DNA from 4 places in the Mesorhizobium sp. M0904 genome. Region 4 is predicted to be linked to each of the others. Evidence: predicted binding sites of a transcription regulator. Region 4 holds the regulator's gene; each other region holds the start of a gene.
What was found. Region 4 encodes LexA, which represses DNA repair genes until DNA is damaged. Its sites were predicted from a motif close to TGTTCNNNNTGTGTTCNG; they were not measured.
Positions count from the first base shown of each region.

Region 1: NKH80_RS22545 (metallopeptidase family protein) is a predicted target of LexA. The motif match lies at 2,642-2,659, and genes of this name have one in related genera.
Region 2: NKH80_RS13960 (DNA recombination protein RmuC) is a predicted target of LexA. The motif match lies at 1,789-1,806, and genes of this name have one in related genera.
Region 3: NKH80_RS09395 (helicase-related protein) is a predicted target of LexA. The motif match lies at 2,605-2,622, and genes of this name have one in related genera.

Region 1 is NZ_JAMYOC010000022.1:71,490-75,701, forward strand. It holds gene NKH80_RS22530 (DUF4153 domain-containing protein) at 1-388, opposite strand, end outside; gene NKH80_RS22535 (HpcH/HpaI aldolase/citrate lyase family protein) at 670-1,548, shown strand; gene NKH80_RS22540 (DUF1737 domain-containing protein) at 1,577-1,783, shown strand; gene NKH80_RS22545 (metallopeptidase family protein) at 2,078-2,500, opposite strand; gene NKH80_RS22550 (DUF3800 domain-containing protein) at 2,734-3,486, shown strand; gene NKH80_RS22555 (ImuA family protein) at 3,658-4,212, shown strand, end outside.
Region 2 is NZ_JAMYOC010000011.1:143,939-148,150, forward strand. It holds gene NKH80_RS13945 (GNAT family N-acetyltransferase) at 1-262, opposite strand, end outside; gene fmt (methionyl-tRNA formyltransferase) at 259-1,188, opposite strand; gene def (peptide deformylase) at 1,205-1,735, opposite strand; gene NKH80_RS13960 (DNA recombination protein RmuC) at 1,839-3,101, shown strand; gene NKH80_RS13965 (GFA family protein) at 3,141-3,545, opposite strand; gene NKH80_RS13970 (cation diffusion facilitator family transporter) at 3,625-4,212, opposite strand, start outside.
Region 3 is NZ_JAMYOC010000007.1:40,952-45,163, reverse strand. It holds gene NKH80_RS09395 (helicase-related protein) at 1-2,437, opposite strand, end outside; gene NKH80_RS09390 (TetR/AcrR family transcriptional regulator) at 3,140-3,871, opposite strand; gene NKH80_RS09385 (FAD-dependent oxidoreductase) at 3,858-4,212, shown strand, end outside.
Region 4 is NZ_JAMYOC010000008.1:196,007-200,218, forward strand. It holds gene kynU (kynureninase) at 31-1,278, opposite strand; gene lexA (transcriptional repressor LexA) at 1,735-2,469, shown strand; gene NKH80_RS11325 (ComEC/Rec2 family competence protein) at 2,463-4,212, opposite strand, start outside.

The DNA.
Region 1 (4,212 bases), on a different contig from region 4:
AATCGCGGATGAACCGAAAAGGCGCTGCGAGCAGGAAGGTCAAAAGCTGGCCGGCAACGCGGGCAAGCCCGTGTCGCAATCGCCCTCCCAGCGAAAGCACGAAGACGGCCATCGCCGCCAGCGCAATGGAGACGGACAGTGCGCTGACATTTTCCACAAGCGGCAGCAGCCCCACAAGCAGCGCAACCGGCTTGAACAAGAACTTGCCATCGTTGAAGACGCCGAGAGGACGGAGAGCCATGCTCGCCGCGGCAATCGCAACGCCGAACAGGAAAAGCGTGATGCCCGCCGGTTGGCCATAGAAGAAGAAATCGGCCAACGCGACGAGCAGGACGGCAACGCCGAAGCGGCTGCAATAGCTCGGCGCCGCCGAGAGGAATACTGTCATGATCGGGCTTTCTCGGCGGCTTTGATGCGGCCGGTGGGCAGGGATTTGCGGACGAAAGGGAGGAGGGTTGCCAAAGTCTGGGGCGGATCGACGAGCCACCAGCTTTCGCGGCGAAGCCGGTACGGCACGGACCAACGGGAGTTCGTTTGCTCTTGCATGCCGCCCTTGTCGCATTCTGCCGGGTGGCAAGCGGGGCGCAGACGAGGAGATTTTCCGAAATTACGTGCAGTTTTTATGCACGGCTTGCCTCGGCTGGCTGCAGGCGGCATAGATCGAACATGATCACCGAAAGCTACCGCCCGCGCCGCTCGGTGCTTTACGTTCCGGCCTCGAACGACAAGGCGCTGGCCAAGATTCCGCCGCTGACCTGCGATGCCGTCGTCATCGATCTCGAGGACGCCGTCGCCCCGGTCGACAAGCTTTCCGCGCGCGAAAAACTGGCGGCGATTTTCGCCGGCCGTTCCAACCGGCGCTGCGAAATGGTGGTGCGCATCAATGCGCTGTCGAGCGAATGGGGCGCCGACGATCTGCTGGCCGCGGCAAAATGCACGCCCGACGCCATCCTGCTGTCCAAGGTCGACACTCCGCGCGACATCCTCGAGGCCGGCGACGTGCTAGACGACAATTTTATCGCGGACGAGGTCAAATTATGGGCGATGATCGAGACGCCCAAGGCGCTGCTCAATATCGGGCCGATTGCCGAGCTCGGCCGCGACCCGGCCTCGCGCCTGGTTTGTTTCGTTGCCGGAACGAACGACCTGGTCAAAGACACCGGCATTCTCGCCACGCCCGATCGGCGCTATCTCGTGCCATGGCTGATGCAAATGGTGCTCGCGGCGCGTGCCGGCGGCCTCGACCTGCTCGATGGCGTCTTCAATGATTTTCGCGATATGGACGGGTTTGCGCGCGAGTGCACGGAAGCGGCCGCCATGGGTTTTGACGGCAAGTCGCTGATCCATCCGGCTCAGATCGAAGCCGCGAACCGCGCCTTTGCACCGTCGCCCGAAGCAATAGCCGAAGCGCGCGCGGTCAAGGATGCCTTCGCGCTCGCCCAAAATACCGGTAGGGCGGTAGTTGCGCTGAACGGCAAGATGGTCGAGCGGCTGCATCTGGCGCAGGCCGAAAAACTGCTGGCGAAGGCCGCCGCTGTTCGCGCATGACTAACGCAACTGACGACAGGATTGAAGAATGAAACTCTACCGTTTTCTGTCCGGTCCGGACGATTCCAGCTTCTGCCACAAGGTGACGGCGGCGTTGAACAAGGGCTGGCACCTGTTCGGCTCGCCGACCTATGCCTATGACCAGGAAGCCAAGACCATGCGCTGCGGCCAGGCCGTGGTGAAGGACATCGAGGGCCAGGAATACGGCCCCGACACCAAGCTCAGCGATTGGTAGGGAGGTTCGCTGAAGCGCTCGTCCTTCGTCATCCTAGGGCGTAGCAGTCGCGAAGCGACGTCGCGGAGTACCCTAGGATCCATGCCGTTACCTCTGCCGAAGGGCACGGCGGATCAGGATTAGTCTAGTGTGATCTACCACCGATCGGGATAGCCCCGTTACCCAGAACGGGATGATGAGCGTTCGGTTCTGCACCGCCGGCGCACTGCATCACTATCACGGCATGGATCCTGGGGTCTGCGCCGCGTCGCTTCGCTCCTTGCTCCGCCCCAGGATGACGAGGAGCGGGGTCGCTCACTCCGCTGCCTCTTCGATCTTCTCCATATCGTCGTCCGACAGGCCGAAATGGTGGCCGATCTCGTGGATCAGCACATGGGTGACGATGTCGCCCAGCGTTTCCTCGTTCTCGGCCCAGTAGTCGAGGATGGCGCGACGATAGAGGGTGATGCGGTTCGGCCCCTCGCCGGTCTGCGGATTCCAGCGCTCGGCGATGCCGCGCCCCTCGAACAGGCCGAGCAGGTCGAAGGGCGTTTCCAGCGAAAGGTCGTCCATGATCTCGTCGGTCGGGAATTCGGCGATCTGAATGACGATCTCGCCGGTCAACTTGCGAAAGTCCTCCGGCAGATGGGCATAGGCCTCCAGCGCCAGGAGCTCGATTTCCTCCATCGTTGGCGAAAGCTGGTCGTGCCAGATGCGTGTTTGGTAGATGCGAGCCATGCTTTGTCCTTTGATCCCGGCATATAGGCTTTCAGGCCGAACTCGGCAAATGGTCGGGCTGCCGCCTTTGCCCCAGGATCATAAGCAGGAATAAATTCAGCGTGTCGTAATTCGCGTACGCACTGAGGAGGTGGTACCGTGCTGAACAAATTTCGAGCCGATGAGTCGACGGAAATGGTGGAAGGCGCGTCCTAGAGTTCCGCGACACCTTTCTTGCCCCTCGGGAAGGTTTGGTGGTCGTGATTGAGGTCTACCTAGACGAATCTGGCACTGACCATGACTCGCAAATTCTTTCCGTATCCGCCGTTTGGGCTTCAAAAGAAGACTGGCAGATCTGGACCCTCGAGTGGATCGTGGCGAAGGCGCCGATAAAAATTCACCACTCGGTCGATTGCCATAACAGGCATGGGGAGTACGAAGGGTGGACCCGTGAAGAGCGAGATAGACACGTCAAGCGCATCCTGCCGGTAGTCAAAAACCACTACATTCGGGGCATTATCGCCGCCGTCGACAGGCGGAAACTGAGCGAGGTCTTGGCTCACAAACATAGCTTAGCCATCAAGCCGGAAGACATGGTACGCGGCTGGTACTACATCTGCCTGCAATGGGCCCTTCGCAGCACGTGGGAGAAACTCGCATCGGAAGGCCACGATAACATCGCATTCGTCCATGAAGCCAACCAGTACAGCGCGGCGGCGACTGAGGCGTTCCAGCAAGTCCAGCGGCATTTTCCGGGAAAATCGGCGACTTTCAATTTCGGCTCAAAAACTAGGCACCCACCGCTTCAATGCGCAGACGTATTGGCATATGAGGGGAACCATCAAATGAGGAATTTTCGCGGTCCCCTACGAAAAACCCTCCAAGCTATCGACCCTAGCTTCAGCCGCTTTAGCTTTCGCAAATATGACGATGAAGAAGTCGATCAAATCGCCGACTTTACCGCCCAATATTTGAGACGCGTCGCTTCAGAATTGGCTTCAGGCTAGAGTCAAAAGCCGCCCCCTTTTTATCAACCCCAGGCTCCCGAGCGGTTTCCTTGAAAAGCTCGGATTGCTCTTTCTGGGAATAAATTCCCCATGACTCCGCTTGACTCTTCGGGCGGCCTCTGGAATCTATAGGAACATAACGGGAACAATTGTGAGTGGAAGCTGACCGTCATGGCGACAAGCGCCGTGGCGCGGGAGACTGTTTTTGCCCTGCGCCGCCAGATCGCGAAGATCGAAGGGACCTTGCCCGAGCGCCTGGAGGCGCCGGCCAGTTCGTCGTTTGACGCGGATGTCCCTCGTCAGAGTCTGACACCCTCTCGGCATCCGACACCCGCTCGGAATCTGACCATTGTCCGGCGCGGCCTCGCCGTGGCGCCGCCCGATGCGTTTTTGCGCACCGGCGCCGAGCGCCTCGATGCTGCGCTGAGCGGCGGCCTGCCGAAGGCGGCGGTGAGCGAGTTTCATGGCGCCGCGACCCGCGATGCCGGGGTCGTTGCCGGTTTTGCCTTGTCGCTCGTCAGCCTGATCCTAAGCCAGGGGCCGCGATTGCCGGTGCTGTGGATCGGCACATCAGAGGTTTTCCGCGAGGCCGGCTTTCCCTATGCCAGGGGGCTTCACGCCTTCTTCGGCATCGAGCCGGAGCAATTGCTGTTTTCCGAGGCGCCAAGGCTGCTCGATGCGCTGTGGATCGCCGAGGAGGCTGCCCGGATGACGGCGCTGGCCGCC
Region 2 (4,212 bases), on a different contig from region 4:
GGAACGACGGCTCGACCGCCAAAGGAGCCAAAGCCACCGCCGGGAAGCTCTTGCCGCCATTCTGCACGAAAAGCCGTGAAAACAGGATATGCCCGACCACTTGCCCGTCTTCGTCCGCCACCAGTTCGACGACGGCATCACCGCCGGTGACCAGCGCGTCGACCAGTCCGGCCTCCGTCTGCTGGCCGAATGCGTGTTCTTCGACTAGGCGGATCGCCTCGCGGTCCCGCGGCGTCGCCGCGCGTATGGACATCATGCTCATGACAATTTCATTCCTTTTTCGAGCTTGGCCCCGCGCAGAAACTCCTGCGCGGCTATGGGCCTTGCGCCCGCACGTTGAACTTCGACCAGCCTGATCGCGCCTGACCCGCAGGCGACCGTCAGCCGGTCATCGAGAATTCCTCCCGGTTCGCCGGCGCCTTGCGAGAGCGTCGAGCGAAGCAGTTTCAGCCGTTCTACACGGCCGCCGATTTCGGCCTCGCACCATGCACCGGGAAAGGGCGACAGGCCGCGAATCTGGTTGTGCACGTCGCCAGCAGGTCGCAGCCAGGCTATGCGAGTCTCCGATTTATCGATTTTCTTGGCGTAGGTCACCCCCACCTCCGCCTGTGTGGTAAATGTCAGCGTATTCCGCTCCAGCCGCTCGAGCGCTTGCACCATCAGCGCAGCACTGAGGACCATCAGCCGGTCGTGCAGATCGCCGGCCGTCATGTCGGGTCCAATGGGACATTTTTCAACCATTGCCACCGGCCCGGTGTCGAGGCCTTCGTCCATCCGCATCACCATCATGCCCGTTTCGGTATCGCCGGCCATGATGGCGCGCTGGATAGGGGCAGCGCCGCGCCAGCGCGGCAACAACGATGCGTGGCCATTGAGACAACCGAGCCGCGGCGCCTCGAGAATGGGTTTGGGCAGAAGCAGCCCGTAGGCGACGACCACGGCGACGTCGGCGCGCAAGGCGCGGAACGCCTCCTGCTCCGCCTCGCTCTTCAGCGACACCGGCGTCCGCACCTCGACGCCCAGCCGCTCCGCCTCGCGCTGCGCCGGCGACCGCGTCAGTTCGAGCCCGCGCCGGCCGCCGGCGCGCGGCGGCTGCGTATAGACGGCGGTCAACCCGTGCCCGGCCCCGGCAATCGCCCGCAGCGTCGGCACGGAGAATTCGGGCGTACCCATGAAGATGACACGCAGGGGCATTCGTCGACCCCTATCCCACCATCTTGCCCGGCGCCTTGTCCCTGGCGAGCTTTTTGAACTTCTTGACCACCATGTCGCGCTTCAGTTTTGAGATGTGGTCGATGAACAGCACGCCGTTGAGATGGTCGATCTCGTGCTGCAGGCAGGTCGCCATCAGCCCCTCGGCCTCGATCTCCTGCAGCTTGCCGTCGCGATCGAGATACTTCACCCGCACCGCGGCGGGGCGCTCGACTTCGGCATAGTAATCGGGGATCGACAGGCAGCCTTCCTCATAGACCGAACGCTGGTCGGAGCTTTCAAGGATTTCGGGATTGATGAAGACGTGCGGCGCCGGCGTCTCGTCCTCCTTGGCGAGGTCGATCACCAGCATGCGCAAGGGTTCGCCGACCTGGATCGCTGCGAGGCCGATGCCGGGCGCGTCATACATAGTGTCCAGCATGTCGCCGGCCAGTTTGCGCAAATCGCCATCGACACGCTCGACCGGTTTTGAAACCTGGCGCAGGACGGGATCGGGGAGGATGATAAGCGGCTTGATCGACATGGCGTCTCACCTAAGACCTCGCAGGAAAAGCGTCAACCGGGACGGCTTCGGGTCGTTCACGTTTTGATCTGTGCCGGCAGACCGAATCATCTATGCTGTCGGCATGAACGATCTGGCCACCATCCTGTCCGAACCTGTCGCCCGCCTCGGCGCCACCACGCTCACGCTCGGCCAAGCCCTGGGTTTCGGCGCAATGCTGTTCCTTGGACTGTTCGTGGCGCTCGTCGTTGCGCTCTGGCGATCGGCCAAGGCGCGTGCAGTGGCGGCCGCCGAAGCCGCCGACCACGCCCGTGACGCCGAGGTGCGGATGGCCGGCATCTTGGCAAGCCAGGCGGAAATGCAAGGCCGCATGGGCGCCATCGCCGAAGTGTTCGGGGCGCGCCAGGCGGAACTGACCCAGTCGATCGGCCAGCGCCTCGATGCCATGACCGGCCGCCTGGGCCAGACCATGACCGAGCAGACGAGATCGACGCATGAGAGCCTCGCCAAGCTGCAGGAACGGCTGGCGGTTATCGATATCGCGCAAGGCAATATCCAGTCGCTGGCCGGCCAGGTCGTGCAATTGCAGGCGATCCTTTCCAACAAGCAGACGCGCGGCGCCTTCGGCCAGTCGCGCATGGAGGCCATCGTCGCCGACGGATTGCCGCACGGCGCCTATGAATTCCAGGCGACCTTGTCGAATGGCAGCCGGCCCGACTGCCTGGTGAAGATGCCGAACGGCGCGCCGTCACTTGCCATCGACGCAAAGTTTCCGCTCGAGGCGTGGAATGCCATCCGTGCCGCCGAAGGCGCCGACCTGCAGAAGTCGGCAGCACAGGCTTTCCGCCGCGACATCGAGGTGCATGTCCGCGATATTTCCGAAAAATACCTGATCCAGGGCGAGACGCAGGACACCGCCTTCATGTTCGTGCCCTCGGAATCGGTGTTCGCCGAAATCCATGAGAATTTCGAGGCCGTTGTCCAAAAGGCGCATCGATCGCGGATCGTCATCGTCTCGCCATCGCTTTTGATGCTGTCGATTCAGGTCATCCAGGCAATCCTCAAGGATGCCCGCATGCGCGAGCAGGCGCACCTGATCCAGGGCGAGGTCATCCGGCTAATGGAAGACGTCTCCCGGCTCGACGAGCGGGTGCGCAAATTGCAGACGCATTTCGGTCAATCGGCCAAGGATATCGACGACATCCTGGTCTCGACATCGAAGGTGACCCGGCGCGGACAAAAGATCGAGGCGCTGGAGTTTGGCGTGCAGCCGGCGGAGGATACCGCTGGTTCGAATGGCAGCGGAGCAAAAGCGGAAAGCAGCCCGCGCGTCGCTGATTCGAAAACCGGGCAGTTGAGGCTAAGGGTCGTCGAATGCGACGATTGAGAGCTACGCCGGAACCGGAGGCTTCACCCGGATCTGGCGCTACTGCTCCTCGATGATGGTCGTGCCTTCGAATTCCGGCAGCCAATGCAGCGCCGAGCGGTGCCAGATCTGCTTTTTCGGCACCAGTTGCTCGCGTTGCCGTGCCGTGCCGACCCTGATGCCGTAAACCTTCGGTCCCTCGCCCGCCGACGTGGCGTAGAGATGCGAGCCACACTCACCGCAAAACGCCTGGGCGCGCTTGGCGCCGCTCGAACCGGTCTTGATGTAGATTTTCGGCTTGCCCTTGGTGATCCTGTAATTGTCCTGGGACGCCGGCACGGTGACGCGAAAGGCCGTTCCGGTTAGCTTCTGACAATCGATGCAGTGACAAATGGTGGTCTTTTCCGGATCGACCTCGGCCTCGTAAGTGATGGCGCCGCAATGACACCCGCCGTCGATTTTCATCTTCGTTCCTCCCGAGCTTTTGCCTGCGATCATAACCGGGACTGTCCGATGGCGCATCGATTTCCTCAAGCCATTTTCCTTAGGCCGGTTCTTGTCCGGATGCCCCCGCCAAGGCCTTGCTCCGGCGTTCCCAGGTGCCGGTGGTCTGAGGCTTGACGAACAGCCGCGTCACCTCCGGCATCTCCGCTTTCAGCCGCGTCTCGAGGCGTTCGACGCAGGTCTCTATCTCGGGCGCCGACAAGTGGTCCTCGAACTCGATGCTCAGAGCGGCGACGATCTCCTGCGGACCCATATGCAGCGTCAGCGCGCCATTCGCCCGCTGCACCGCCGGGTCCTGCTGGACGATGTCCAATACTTTCATTTGCACCTCGGGCGAAGCCGGCTCGCCGAGCAGCAGGCTTTTGCTTTCGCGCGCCAGGAAGATCGCGGTTGCGCCCAGGATCAGCGCGATGCCGATCGACGCGGCGCCGTCGAGCTTCGGCATGTCCAGCAGTTCCGCCGCCGATATCCCGGCGAAGGCGACAACGAGGCCGAGAAGTGCCGCGCTGTCCTCGAAGAGTACGGTGTAGACACTAGGATCCTTGCTGAGCTGCACCGCCTCGAGCCAGCCGTGGCTGCCTTTTTGGTGGCGGAACTCCTTCAGCGCCACCAGCCAAGAGGTGCCTTC
Region 3 (4,212 bases), on a different contig from region 4:
AGCCGAGCCCCTTCAGGATTTCTTCCATGTCGTCGGCGGTCGCGCCGAGGATCGACATCATCGGCGGCGTCACCATGAAGGACTGGCCGTCATAGGCGCCGTCGGGGCGAGGCCCGAGGCCCGGCTTCCAGTTGGTCGCCGGCCGGATCAGGTCGGCCAGCCGCTCGAGAATATCGACGCGTACAGCACGCCTGCCAAGATTGCGGTAGCCGGCAAGCTTGTAGAAGGTCTTGTCGAAGGTCGGATCGATGACCACCGAGGTGCGGCCGGAGGCCAGTGCGTGAACGACATCGCCGAAGCCGGGCTTGTCCTTGCCGTCGTTTCTCAGCGCCCACAGCAGCGTGATCAACCCGGCCGGCGCCGGCTTGATCAGCGCCGGCACAAAGACATGGTAGGCGCCGAAGCGCACGCCGAGGCGGCGAAGCGCCGCGCGGCCTTCCTGGTCGAGCGACTTCATCTCGTCGGCGATGTCGCGACGGTTGATGAGGCCGAAATGCTCGACAAGCTGGAAAGCGATGCCGCGGCCGATGCCGGTGATCTGCTCGGCATTCTTGAGGTCGACCAGAGGCTTCAGCAGGGATTCGATCTGGAAATTGACGAAGCGCTCGGCGCGCGCCGCAACCTTGTCGCGGGCCGGACCGGTGAGCTGCTCGTCGGCCAGCAGGACGAGACGCGGCTTCAAAGCGTCTTCGCCAGCGACCAGCGTGCCGATCGGCGCGCCGATCCAGCGCAGCGTGCCATCCGAACCCAGGGCGATATCGCCATTGGCAGAGGCGCCGAAGCGCTCGGCCCGCGCCTCGAACTCGGCGGCAAGCGCCTTCTGCGCCGCCGCCCGCACCGCCTTGGCGTCCTCGCCGCCGGCGCTCTGGTCGGCGGTAAAGCGGAAACCCTGCAGCTCGCCGACATGATGGCCTTCGACGAGGACGGTTCCGGTTGGGCTGATTTCGGCTTCAGGCATCGTGTTTTCTCTAAGGCGCCGCATGAGGACGGAAGTCCTGCGGTCTACAAAACGTTTCGTCAACCGCTCATGCAGCGCATCCGACAATCTGTCTTCGATTTCGCGCGTCTTTTCCTGCCAGTGTGCCCGATCGGCCAGCCAGCCGGGCCGGTTGGAAACGAAGGTCCATGTGCGGATCTGGGCAATCCTGTGCGACAGCGTGTCGATGTCGCCTTCGGTGGTGTCGGCACGGCGCACCTGCTCGGCCATGTAGTTCTCGTCGACATGGCCATGCCTGGCAAGGTCCATGTAGATGGAGGCGATCAAGTCGGCGTGCTGGGCCGGCGCGATCTTCCTGTAGTCGGGCAGCGCGCAGGCTTCCCACAGCAGCGCCACGCGTCTGGCATCGGTGGTGAGTGCCCGGACGTCCTCGTCGCGCGACAGATGCTCGAGCGCCTGCGCGTCCACGGCCGGCAGCGCGCGCGTCAGGCCTTCGACCGGGGCGTTGGTCTCGATCGAGCGCTTCAGCGCATCGAGGTTGGCGAAATCGAAATGCGCGGTGCGCCACTGCAGCACTTTCACCGGGTCGAAATCATGCGCCTCGATCTTCTTGACCAGTTCCTCATCCAGCGGATCGACCTGGCCGGTGACGCCGAAGGTGCCGTCGCGCAAATGCCGGCCGGCGCGGCCGGCAATCTGGCCGAGTTCGGCTGCCGTCAGGTTGCGGTACTGGTAGCCGTCGAATTTGCGGTTCTGGGCGAAGGCGACGTGGTCGAGGTCGAGGTTGAGGCCCATGCCGATGGCGTCGGTGGCGACGAGGTAGTCGACGTCACCCGACTGGAACAGCGCCACCTGGGCGTTGCGGGTGCGCGGGCTGAGTGCGCCGAGCACGACGGCGGCACCGCCTTGCTGGCGGCGGATCAGCTCGGCAATGGCATAGACCTCGTCGGCCGAGAAGGCGACGATCGCGGTGCGCCGCGGCAGGCGCGTCAGCTTCTTCGAGCCGGCATAAGCAAGATGCGACAGCCGTGGCCGGGTCACCACCGACACGCCCCGCAGCAGGCGCTGCAGGATGCCGTGCATGGTGGCCGCGCCAAGCAGCAGCGTCTCCTGGCGGCCGCGCAGATGCAGGATGCGATCGGTAAAGATGTGGCCGCGTTCGAGATCGCCGGCGAGCTGGACCTCGTCGATGGCAACGAAGGCGGCGTCGGTCTCGCGCGGCATCGCTTCCACCGTGCAGACCGAGTATTTCGCGCCAGCCGGCTGGATCTTTTCCTCGCCGGTGATGAGCGCAACCTTATGGGCGCCGACCTTCTCGCAGACGCGCGCATAGACCTCGCGGGCAAGCAGCCTGAGCGGCAGGCCGATGACGCCGCTTTCATGCGCCACCATGCGTTCGATGGCGAGATGGGTCTTGCCGGTGTTGGTTGGGCCGAGCACGGCCGTCACGTCTCGGCCGGTCAGGATCAGCGGTTCAGTGTGTTTCGGATGGATGTTCATCGGCCTGGAAATAAGGCTCTCCGCCTCGCCTTGTCGGGAGCGCGCCCATATTGGCCGCGTATGACAGGCGACACATAGGGATTTCGGGCGCGAAGCGAAAGCGGAATGTGCCGAGGGCAGGCCGATTGGTCGCTTCCAAGCCAGAAAATCTGTTCCCGATTAACAGTTGGAACGAGTCTGGAACGAATCAGCGACGAATCACTGACTCTCGCCGATTCAGGGTTTGTTCACGGCTACATCTGGGTTTTCTGCCTGCGTACCTCACCACATGCTGAATCACGGAAACTGGCCCGATTCATGCAGGCGGCATCCAGGCGAGCACCACGGTTAACCTTTGCCGGTGAATGGTCGTGGCTGGCCAATCTGCTTCGCACAACGTTATGAAATTATTGATGTTTCCTAACGCGCTTTAATCATTTCGAGGGGTGTTTTCAGCTCTCGCCGTTAACGTTCCGCTCAAAGCCGGAACGAATCGGCGACGAATCAGAGATGGCCGAAGTTTCTTGCTTTGTTCACCGCAGCATGTTGTGTTGTGAACAGCTTTTCCACCGAGAATCCACATGCGGCCGGGCGGTTTTTGCACAGGCTGCGCAGCGGCCATTAACCTTTGCGTGCTGGTTCGGCACACGCCGGCGTCATGGCCAATCGATCGGCGCACTTGCCGCATGAGGCTCAGACTCGGCCTCACGCTGAACGGCTTGTTCAAGGCACGTCCTCTCCGACGGCATAACGCTGCAATGTAGGGCCGACGGTCTGGATGATTTCGTCGTGAGACAGGGCGACGACCGGCGGGAGCCGCAGCAGGTACCGGCACATCGCTAAACCCAGCAACTGGCTGGAAATGAGCCCGGCCCGCCGGCCCGCATCGGCGGGATCAGCGACCACCGCAACCAGTGGCCTCACCTGGTTGGCAAATACGTCGCGCAACTTTTCGGCGGCAAATTCGTTCGACGTCGCCGAACGCAGCAGGATTGCCATGCCGGTACCGTTGGCCGGATCTTCCCAAATTTCGATAAATTGCTTGATCAGTGTCTTGCCGATGGCGGTTCGGTCGATCACCTGTAGGGCCGGCAATTTCAGGTCGACGACCGCCGCCCTGGCGAATAGCTCGTCCTTGCTGCGGAAATAGCGGATCACCATGGCCGGATCGATCGAGGCATGGGCGGCGACGTCGCGGATGGAGGCGCCGTCATAGCCGTGCTTGGCGAACAGCAGCCTCGCGGCTTCGAGGATCTGGGCGCGGGTGCGGTCCGACTTGCTGGTTTTCTTCTGCTGATTCTCGCTCATGAAATCCATATGCCAACGGCTGTTGACAAATGCAATGGCTTCGGATAGAAAGTCAACATGTGTTGATAAATGGAGAGAGAAAATGTTGCCAGATAAAACGGAAGTCCTGATTATTGGCGCAGGCCCGACCGGCTTGGCGCTGTCCATCGTGCTGCACCAGGCCGGGATCGACCATGTTCTGATCGACAGGCTTGGGGAGGGCCTTCAGACCTCGCGGGCCGGCGTCATCCACGCTCAGACGCTGGAAGCGTTGGAGCCGCTGGGCGTCACGCAGCGGCTGAGCGAACTTGCCCTGAAGCTGCAGAATTTTGCCATCCGAGATCGCAGCCGGGCACTGCTCAAGCTCGATTTCGGAAAGCTTCCGTCGAGGCATCCCTATCTGATGATGCTGCCTCAGAATCTCACCGAGCAGGTGTTTGCCGAGCGGATTGCCGCCCTCGGCGGCGTGATCCACCGCATGGTCGAGGCCAAAGCGGTGGTTCAGGACA
Region 4 (4,212 bases):
AGCCTCACGATTCCAGCTCTCGCATCAATCTCAAGTGACAGCCGCCTTGATGGCGAAGCGCGCATCCTTCCACGCACCGGTGCGCAGGATCTCCTCAAGCACTTCGACGGCCTGCCAAACATCGGCATAGCCGACATAGAGCGGGGTGAAGCCGAAGCGCATGGTCGATGGCGCGCGAAAATCGCCGATCACGCCACGTTCGATCAGCGCGCGCATGATCTGATAGCCATGCTCATGCATGAATGAAATCTGGCTGCCGCGTTTTTCTCCATCGCGCGTGCTTTCGAGCGTGAGGTCGTAAGTGCCGCACTTTGCCTCGACAAGCTCGATGAACAGATCGGCCAGTGCGATGCTCTTCTTGCGCACCGCAGTCATGTCGACATCGTCCCAGATGTCGAGCGCGCCCTTCAGCGTGCGCATCGAAAGGATCGGCTGGGTGCCGCACAGAAACCGGCGGATGCCGGTGCCGGCCGCATAGCCTGGCTCGAAGGCGAAGGGCCGTGCATGGCCCCACCAGCCGGTGAGCGGCTGCTGGATGTCGGCAAGATGCCGCTCAGCCGCATAGATGAAGGCAGGCGCGCCCGGTCCGCCATTCAGATATTTGTAGGTGCAGCCAACGGCAAAATCGGCGTTGGCTTTGTCGAGCTCGACTGGCATCGCGCCGGCGGTGTGGCAGAGATCCCAGACGATCATCGCCCCGGCTTCCTGGGCCCTGCGCGTCAGCGCCGGCATGTCGCGCAGTTCGCCCGATTTGTAGTTGACGTGGTTGACCAGCACCACGGCGGTGCGATCGTCGATCAGCTCCTCGATGGTCGGCGCGTCGACCGCCGAGAGGCGCAGCAGCGCATCTTTTCGCGTCGAAACCACACCCTCAGCCATGTAGAGTTCTGTCGGAAAACTATCGCCCTCGGCGACGATGACCTGCCGCTCCGGTCGCATGGCCATGGCGGCGTGCAGCAGCTTGTAGATGTTGACCGACGTCGTATCGCAGACCACCGTCTGGCCGACCGCGGCACCGATCAGGCGCCCGAGCTGGTCGCCAAGTTCAAGCGGCATGTTGAACCAGCCGGCCGTGTTCCATGCGCGGATGAGATCATGCGACCATTCTTCGGTCGCGGCCTTGTACAATTCATCGAAAGCGGGCCGTGAAGCAGCTCCTAGCGAATTGCCGTCGAGATAGATCACTCCTTGCGGCAAGACAAAGCGGTCGCGCATCGCGCCCAGCGGATCCGCGGCATCCATCGCCTTTACGGCCACGAGATCGGGAATTCCCGTCATGATTTGCCTGCTCCCCCAAAAAATCCAACGCAACGCCGGACACGCATCAACTGTTCTTCTGTTCTTCCATTACCTGGTTGCGCGTAGCAAGGCTCCACCGGCGAGAAGCAGCCTGACCAGGCGGTGGAAACCTGGAGTTAGCCCGAGGTTGGCGTTTTGAGTTCGTTTCGTTCACGGCGCATTGACCAAACCGCACAGTCGATAGGGGTTCACTTCCGTGCCCTTTGCCGACCGACGGCCGATGCCAGTGCCGCCTTCTAGGAGGCGAGAACGGCGCAAACGAAAGCAGAATCAAGGCGATGAGGCTCGCGGCGGCGAAAATACGGTACGCCGGTAGGGGACGTCGTTTGTTTCCCGAGCCTTAACGCATTCATTAAACTTTAAACAGTTGCGGAACACAACTGGAACAGATAGTGTCTGTTCTGGGTTTGTTTTCTGATTCTGTTGGGGGTCGCTATGCTGACACGCAAACAACACGAACTGCTTATGTTCATCCACGAAAGGTTGAAGGAAAGCGGTATCCCACCTTCCTTCGACGAGATGAAGGAAGCGCTCGACCTGGCTTCCAAATCCGGAATCCACCGACTGATTACGGCGCTGGAGGAGCGCGGCTTCATTCGCCGTTTGCCCAACCGGGCCCGTGCACTGGAGGTGCTACGCCTGCCTGACTCGATCGCCCCCGGCCTCAATGCGGCACGCAAGTTCTCGCCGAGTGTCATCCAGGGCAGTCTTGGGCAAGGTGCCCCTCGGCAGGGAAAGCCGACATCGTCGCGCGTCCCTGCAGCCGGCAATGACGACGATGTCGTCGCCGCCGTTTCGATCCCGGTAATGGGCCGCATCGCCGCTGGTGTGCCGATCGATGCTATCCAGCACCAGACGCATTCGATTTCGGTGCCGCCGGATATGATCATGGGCGGCGAGCATTATGCGCTCGAGGTCAAAGGCGATTCGATGATCGAGGCTGGCATTTTCGACGGCGACACGGTGATCATCCGCAACGCCGATACGGCGAGCCCCGGTGAGATCGTGGTGGCCCTGGTCGACGAGGAGGAAGCGACGCTGAAGCGGTTCCGCCGCAAGGGCGCCTCGATCGCCCTGGAGGCCGCCAATCCGGCCTACGAGACGCGCATCTTTGGACCAGACAGGGTCAAGGTGCAGGGCAAGCTCGTTGGGCTGATCCGCCGCTACTGAGTTGCGCCCTTGGTGCCGGCTTTTGGATTGTCGGCCCGGTATGGCGGCAGGCCGCGCGCCGCGCGTGAAAATTTCCGCTGCACGTGCCAGGGCCGGTATGATTTTTCGACGGCGAAGCGGATTTCGGCGCGTGTTGCCGCTTGTGGATCGAAATAGACGGCCGCACTTCCCGCGCGCGCCAGTTGCCGTTTGGTGACGACGAGGACCAGCCGGTCGTAGTAGCAGGGATTATGGGCGGTGGCGTCGTCGATGACGATCAAGCTGGCGAAGGCGCAGGCTGGCCGTGCGGTATCGCGGTCCTTGGCTTGCGCAATGATCGCGCCGGATGGATGCCTGGCGAGGCAGAGACCGTCCGTGCAAATGAACGGCATGCCCGGCGGTAGGTCGGCCGGATCGGCAATGTCGAATTGCGGATCGTTCTTTCCAGGTGTTTCCGGCGCGACGATAGCCTCTGATGTGAGCGCGCGTTTCCAGTTGTCGATGGTGAACTCATTCGGGCGTGCCCGGTTGACCGCGAGCTCACCGCTGCCGATCGGCAGCGCGACCAGCCGTGCGTCCTCCGAGATCAATACGTCGGGTACGCGCGTCTGGGTTGTCGTTAGCAAGCCGGCGAGCGCAAAAGGAATTGCCGCGAGCCGCAACCAGGTCGTCGCCATGCTGGCAACGACGAGGGCGATCGTCACCAAAAGGACGGATCTCAGCGAAATCAGCCCCACCGCATCGATTGGCGAGCGCTCGGAGATCCACCCGGACAGGGCGATCATCGCCGTCAGCCCTTTGCCCATCACGTATAGGAAAGGCCCATCCGCGCCGAACGGCATCGCCAGCGCGCTGAGCACGGCGAAGGGCATGACGACCAGTGAGACGATGGGCATGATGGCCAGATTGGCGAACAGGCTGAGCGGCGCCACGCGCTGGAAATGCCATAGGGCGAAAAGCGCCGTGGCGCTCCCTGCAATGATCGAGGTCATCGCCAGGCCGCCCATGCCCAGCAGGACCTTTCGCGTGGCGAGGCGTAGCGGCGACCGCCGCGGCGGCGGCGTGGTGGCCCTGCCGGCGCGGTAGTCGGACCAGCCGGCATAGGCGCCGACAAGGGCCGCCGTCGCGGCGAAGGACATCTGGAAGCTCGGACCGACCACCTCGTGTGGCGACACCAGAATGACCGCGATGGCCGAGATCGCCAGGTTGCGCATGGTGAGCGCGGCCCGGTCGAACAGCACGGCGATAAGCATCACCGCCAGCATGATGAAGCTGCGTTCGGCCGCTACCACAATGCCGGAAAAGACGAGGTAGGCCGCAATCGAAAAAAGCGCGGCGGCCGCGGCATATTTCTTGACCGGCCGTCGCGATGAGAAATCGGGAAACAGCGCAAAGGCGCCGCGTAGCAGCGCCATGATGGTGCCGGCGACCAACGCCATATGCAGCCCCGAGATAGAGATGATGTGATAAATGCCTGTACGCCGCATCGCTTCGTTGATCTCCTCGGGAATGCCTGCGCGCACGCCGACGATCAGCGCAGCAGCAATCTCGCCCTCGGCGCCGCCGATGCGGCTGCGGATATGGTCGGCGATGGATTCGCGCGCGTCTTCGATCGCGGAAGAAAGCCGCGCGGCAAGCGGCATGCTGCTCGACGACACGACTTTCGGATTGCCGAGAAAAAAGCCGCTGCCGCCGATACCGGCGAAATAGCTGTCGAAGGAGAAATCATAGCTGTCGGGCCGCACCGGGCCGGTCGGCGGCAGC